DNA from 2 places in the Paenibacillus sp. GL_099_B genome. Region 1 is predicted to be linked to the other one. Evidence: riboswitches for the same ligand, from Rfam matches in the RefSeq annotation. Region 1 holds a riboswitch; the other holds the start of a gene.
The links. Region 1 has a riboswitch for glycine ahead of gcvT (glycine cleavage system aminomethyltransferase GcvT). Riboswitches for the same ligand answer to the same signal wherever they lie in the genome.
Positions count from the first base shown of each region.

Region 2: linked by a shared signal. The riboswitch ahead of sdaAB (L-serine ammonia-lyase, iron-sulfur-dependent subunit beta) and the one ahead of gcvT (glycine cleavage system aminomethyltransferase GcvT) in region 1 are both predicted to bind glycine.

Region 1 covers NZ_CM174430.1:5,540,222-5,543,639, forward strand. Annotated here, with positions in the region: gene AC3ITG_RS25155 (PTS mannitol transporter subunit IIBC) at 1-192, opposite strand, end outside; gene gcvH (glycine cleavage system protein GcvH) at 760-1,149, opposite strand; glycine riboswitch at 1,497-1,619, shown strand; glycine riboswitch at 1,623-1,723, shown strand; gene gcvT (glycine cleavage system aminomethyltransferase GcvT) at 1,918-3,054, shown strand; gene gcvPA (aminomethyl-transferring glycine dehydrogenase subunit GcvPA) at 3,051-3,418, shown strand, end outside.
Region 2 covers NZ_CM174430.1:489,537-492,954, forward strand. Annotated here, with positions in the region: gene AC3ITG_RS02380 (phosphotransferase enzyme family protein) at 1-121, shown strand, start outside; gene AC3ITG_RS02385 (MFS transporter) at 151-1,248, shown strand; glycine riboswitch at 1,586-1,709, shown strand; glycine riboswitch at 1,714-1,855, shown strand; gene sdaAB (L-serine ammonia-lyase, iron-sulfur-dependent subunit beta) at 1,967-2,656, shown strand; gene sdaAA (L-serine ammonia-lyase, iron-sulfur-dependent, subunit alpha) at 2,646-3,418, shown strand, end outside.

The DNA.
Region 1 (3,418 bases):
CATTGGATCAACCAGCAATGCAAAATCTGCGTTAGGGAACCATCCTTTTGGAATGAACAATGCCGTAATCAGACCCCAGGCGATAAATGCACCCATGTTCGGCATAACCATACCGCTTAGGAAACGTCCAAACTTCTGAACGCCGACCCGTATTCCTCCGCTTTTTTCGGACTTTGCGTCCACTGAACTCATATTGAAAACCTCCTCAACATATTAAACCTTGATTCCACTGAATTTTGACAACGATGATCCAGACGAACGAAGGTACAAATCTGCAATAAATCTTTAATTTACAACCATATCGTAAATGAAAACGGTATCTTCTACAACGAAATGAAAACCTACTTCCGTCATGAACGTTGATGACAAGATTTAAATTTAAAGGATTGTTCCTTATTTACACCTGTATATGGATTGGAACCTGTTATTCCCTTTCATGTATCATACCCACGAAATGCCCCATTTTAATGACAAATGAAATTGTAAATTTATTCTATTTAAATGAGCTGTTTCTATCTCAATTAGAAATAATGATGAAACACGTTAGATTGATATTCATTCCATCCCATTCATCAGTTAACAACGAAAAAAAGCGCAATTACCTCACCCTGTCCCAGGTGAGGCAATTGCGCCTAAGTATTCTCCGAATGAGCTGTATCACCATCCGGATCTATAATCAATCGATTCATTTTTATTACGTTAAACGGACTTTTCCATCAAGCTGAAACTCCGTATCTAGCGGAAATTTGCACCTTAATATTATTCCGTATGTTTACGATACGCATCCGCATTCATCAATGTGGAAAGTGCTGCTGTCAGGTCGCCCTCAACACGAATTTCAATCATCCAGCCTTCCTTATATGGGGAGTTGTTAACCAGCTCCGGGGAATCCTGCAATGCATCATTCACAGCAATAATCGTTCCACTGACAGGAGAAAACAAATCCGAAACGGTTTTGACGGATTCAATCGTTCCAATGCCGTCTTCCGCTTTTACATCCGATTCAAGGTCAGGCAATTCCACAAACACAATGTCACCCAGCTGATGCTGCGCGAACTCGGTAATACCAATACGTACGGTATCCTCCCCTACGGTCTGCACCCATTCGTGCTCTTCACTGTACAGGAAATCACTTTTCAATTCGCTCATCGATATCCGCCTCGCTTTTCATTAATGAGTGCATGCGTTTCTTTGACCTTAACCTTTTTCCCAGAACATAGCGTATGATATTTTCGATTCAAATGTCAAGATACCTCACAATTTATTTGTTTTTCTTCCTTATATGCCTGTAACTCAAATGGACCCTCCCTACATATAATGGTGAATATTAGAAAAGTAAGCGCACTCTTTATAAATAGACGAACGTTGTGAAGTGAATTGAAAATATCATTCGGATTTTTTATTCATTTCTATGATATCGTTCTTGACATCAATAGACGATTCAGGCTTTAATGAGAGTAGTAAATGTGTTTAATTGGTCTATGCAATACCCGCGGATGAATGTAAAGGGAGAGATTACCCTTGACACCCGAATCAGGGTGTACATGCGGTAACGCCGAAGGAGTAAACCACCGACAAGCGGAGGTGAATCTCTCAGGCAAAAGGACTTTTACGGGACGCAACTCTGGAGAGCATCTATTCGCCCTGTGTGGGCGTTATGATCACCCAAGGGGAAACTTGCTGCATCAGGCGGCGGGGTAACTCTCAGGTACCAAGGACAGAGCCTAAGAATACAGCGTGCTTCTGGCATGCCGATTCTTTGGCCTGTCCTTTTCCTTTTTCCCAAAAAAACGAAAACAGGTTATAGAGCGGCGCTGCCTTATAGCGTCCTTACCTTCTTTTATAAAATATGATGCCAAATTCATTGATCCATGGTTATACACTCGGCCGGTTGACGGCCCATGACGAGGTGATTGGATGTCCGATTTGCTTAGAACCCCACTCTTTCCACTCTATCAGCAATATGAAGGCGTACGATGCATTGATTTTGGCGGCTGGGAGCTGCCTGTGCAATTCAGCGGAATTCAGAAAGAGCATGAAGCGGTGCGAGAACGTGCCGGATTATTTGATGTATCCCACATGGGCGAATTCACCGTACAAGGTGAACACGCAGAAGCTTTTTTACAGCACATGACCACCAATGATGTAACAACAATCGTTCCCGGTCAGGCCCAATACACGTTAATGTGTTATCCGGATGGCGGCGTGGTCGATGATCTGCTGATCTATAAATTGAAAGACCAGCATTATATGCTGGTAGTTAACGCCTCCAACATCGACAAGGACTGGGCATGGCTGCAACAGCATATGACGCCAGGCGTAACAATGACCAATGATTCGGATCAAACGGCGCTGCTCGCCCTCCAAGGTCCTCTGGCTGTAGATATTCTCAGAACGGTGACAGACACCGATGTGTCTTCCATTGAGCCTTTCCGCTTTGTGGCAAATGCGAAGGTATGTGGTGTTACATTGTTGTTATCCCGCACCGGATATACGGGTGAAGATGGCTTTGAGCTCTATGTTCCTGCGGAACAAGCTGCTGAGGTCTGGAACGGATTGATGCAAGCGGGAGAAGGTCACGGACTCGTTCCGACAGGACTGGGTGCCCGGGATACCCTGCGTTTTGAAGCTAAGCTTCCCCTGTATGGACAGGAATTGTCTTCAACCATCTCACCGCTGGAGGCTGGCGTTGGCATGTTTGTGAAGCTAAATGCCGGACCGTTTATCGGACATGAAGCCTTGTTGCAGCAAAAAAATGATGGGCCTGCCCGCAAGCTGGTCGGCATCGAAGTGCTGGAACGGGGCATTCCCCGCCCCCATTATCCGATTTACGCCGAAGGCGTGCAGATTGGTGAAGTGACCACAGGCACCCAATCGCCTACATTGAAACGCAATCTGGGGCTGGCCTTGATTGACAGTAAATATGCTGCACTGGGTACCCCGCTGGAGATTGAGATTCGTGGCAAGAAACTGAAAGCCGAGGTCGTGAAGACCCCATTTCATAAACGGACACGTGCGCCAAAGACACCTACTCAAGGAGCTGATCAAGCATGAGCAAGCATCGCTACATTCCCATGACCGAGCAGGATCAGAGTGCCATGCTGGCAACCATCGGTGTGGAAACGATTGAGGATCTGTTCCATGACATTCCACAGGAGATTCGCTATCAGGGCGAACTGCCTATTTCCTCCAAACTGGATGAATACGCACTGACACGTCATATGTCGAAGCTAGCGGGAGCGAATGCCAACTTCGAGACACACGCCAGTTTCCTGGGTGCAGGCATTTATGATCACCACGTTCCCTCCGTCATTAATCATGTCATCTCCCGTTCCGAGTTCTATACAGCCTATACACCTTATCAACCCGAGATCAGCCAAGGAGAATTGCAGGCGATTTTCGAGTTTCAATCCTACAT
Region 2 (3,418 bases), 2.0 Mb from region 1:
TTTTGCATTTCAGATGGAGAATGAGTCCAGGTACGAATGGATGAAAGAGCGAATGCCTCTTATATGCAGCAAATTTTGTAGACCATATGTACAGAACGAGAGTATTTTCTATGAGTTATAATTTGTGATTTCTAGTGGGTGGGTAGCGCTATGAAGAACATTCGTGCAAAGAGAGTTGCATCGAAGGGGCAGTCTGGTGGCTGGAAGCATGCCGGATTGCTACTTAGCGGAGTGGGCATATCCAATCTGGGTGATTTCATATATATTGTGGCGATTAACCTGATGGTATTGAATATGACACAGTCTCCAGCGGCAGTCGCAGGGTTGTGGATTATCTCGCCGATTGCTTCGGTGTGCACTAAGTTTTGGTCAGGCAGCCTGATTGATCGTTATGATCAGCGACAGCTGATGATTGGTGCTGATATGCTACGGGCATTGTTGGTGGCGGCGCTCCCACTGATGTCCAGCCTATGGATGATGTACGCAGTGATGTTTTTGATCAGCATGTCTTCATCTATATTTGTCCCTTCCTCTCAGGTATACATTACCCGGTTGGTACCTGCTGAACGGCGCAAGCGCTTCAATTCCCTACAAGCCCTGATCAGCTCAGGGGCATTTATTACCGGCCCAGCAGTTGCAGGAGTGATGCTGATTTATCTATCTCCGGCGGCAGCCATTTATGCCAATGCGGTTTCCTTTGTTGCTTCTGCGTTGATTCTAATGTTTCTTCCCAAACTGGGCATTGGAGAACAGAATATAGGGACAGGCAGCAGACTGACCCCTCAGATGGTTGCCCAGGATTGGAGAGCTGTACTGAGCTTTAGCCGGAAGTCGGGCTACGTGGTCGGTATATATGCCCTGTTCCAGATTATTCTGGTAGTCGGCATGTCGCTGGATTATTTTCTTTTCTCCCGTTCATTCTCGTTTGAGCTGGCGGCGGTTGCCTTTATTCTGCTCGGTCTGTGCTCGGCACTGGCGAATACGGGCCTGGTTAACTTTTATCAAAATAATATCCCTGTCGATCTGATGGGGCGAATGAGTAGTGTACTTGGACTTGTGTTAAGTCTGCTGCAGGTGGCTTCCATTTTGATTGCAGGGGTAGTGGCAGAGCAGTTGTCACTTCGTATGGTATATACAGTTGTATCTGGGGTTATGCTGCTGGCTGCGTTGGGATTGGTGACGAGTATGCTTCCTTCCCGAAGCAGGTATTACGATGAACCGGCGAAGCCTAAGGCGATGGTGGGGTGACAAGCAGAAACACAACAATTCTAGTACAGAATAATGGTTGCCTGAATACCCGAACCGTTCTGTGGAACATAACATAGATAGTATTAAACACAGATATTGGCTAATAGAAAATGAACAATGTATACGCTTTCGAGATGAAACGCATTAACACATTCATGTGATGAAAGTTTACAATTCGTTAGTTTATCTTGTGTATAAAATGGTAAAAAGCAAATATTCGCAAAGAAATCGTTAAGTTTGTTGACACTGATCTTCCGGTCGATTAATCTTAATGAGAAAGTATTAAAAACTTCAATTATCGTTCTGGTACAAAATCAGAATGGTTCCATACAGCGAATGATAGCGAGCGGGAGAGACCTGAGCTTGTCGAGTAAAATGGCAGCTGTCGGGCACCGAAGGAGCAAGCTGCTACGCACCCGGCGCAGCGGTTAATCTCTCAGGTAAATGTACCATCGTTGGACGCAACTCTGGAGAGTGCGCGAACTGCGCCACCCAAGGGGTATATGGTCAAGCAGCACGGTGTGCAGGGTGACATCACCTGTGAATACAGGAATGCATCGATTCGCCGCGCTGCTTATCATGAAACTCTCAGGTATCGAGGACAGAGAGAGGGCCTAGGGCCTTCTTCTGTCCTTTTCTCATGTCATCATTCAGTAATAAAGGAACATTATGGGTGTACGTCTGGATGAAAATGACGATTATAAATGGAGGGTTTGCGATGCGTTTTAAAGATGTTTTTTCAATTATTGGTCCGTCCATGACAGGTCCATCAAGTTCACATACGGCTGGAGCGGCAAGATTGGGGCGAATTGCCCGTCAGTGGCTGGGATGCACGCCTGAACGCGCTCGATTAACTCTATACGGCTCGTTTGCTGATACGTATCAGGGGCATGGTACGGATCTTGCGTTGATCGGTGGCCTGCTTGATTATGTGACTGATGACCCACGTATACCGGATGCAGAACAATATGCAGAGGAAGCGGGTATGGAGGTAGAGTTTTTCACAAGCGGCCTGCCTGCTCCTCATCCGAATACGGTCAAGATTGAACTATGGCACGGAGACCGTCAATGTTCACTAATCGGTGCTTCCATCGGCGGTGGTAGTGTATCGGTGCATGCATTGAATGATTTTCGTGTACAGATCAGCGGAGAGTTCCCCACACTTGTACTTCGCCATTCGGACAAAGCAGGGGTGCTCGCTTCGGTAACCTCCACCATCAGTTCGTCCGGGGTGAACATCGGGTACATGCAAGTGGATCGGAAAGCCCGGGATGGTGAAGCACTGACAGCGATGGAGATGGATGGTGTGCCGAATCCTGAGATGTTGAACCGTCTGCGGTCGCTGGATCATATGCTGGACATTCGCGTGATTGATTTGAAGAGAGGGGTCGAGCCTGATGCGGTTTAAACATCTACATGAACTGAATACCATCTGTACAGCAGAGTCCAAGACCATTGCCGAGCTGATGATCGAAGAGCAGGTTCAGGAGACGAATATCTCGGAAGTGGATGTTGTGCGGCAGATGTCGGATTACTATCAGGTGATGAAGGAAGCTGTACACAAAGGGCTAACAGAAGATACAACATCACGCAGCGGCTTGACTGGCGGAGACGGCAAAAAAATGGCTGAGTACATTCGTAAAGGTGAGACTTGTTCTGGAGATGCTTCTGCACTGGCCATGGCGTATGCCCTTTGTGTATCGGAAGTGAATGCCTCCATGGGCCGGATCGTAGCGACACCGACAGCCGGTTCTTGCGGCATCATTCCGGGTGTGTTTATCAGCTCCCAGGAGCGTTTTGGCTGGAGTGACGAGCATCTGGTGAACGGTCTGTTCTGTGCGGGAGCGATCGGTTACGTCATTGCCAACAATTCATTTATCTCCGGTGCCGAGGGCGGCTGTCAGGCTGAAGTGGGTTCTGCCATCGGCATGGCCGCTGGAGCTATGGTGGAGCTGCGTGGAGGAACGCCGGAGCAAGTGGTTCATGCGGTAGGTCTCGCGTTAAAAAACACATTGGGCCTTATCTGCGATCCTGTCGCAGGCCTCGTGGAAATTCCGTGCATCGTCCGTAACGGACTGGGTGCCGTAACCGCTTTGGCTGCGGCCGACATGGCGCTGGCCGGGGTACGAAGTGCCATTCCTTCTGACGAAGTCATTGATGTCATGCTGGA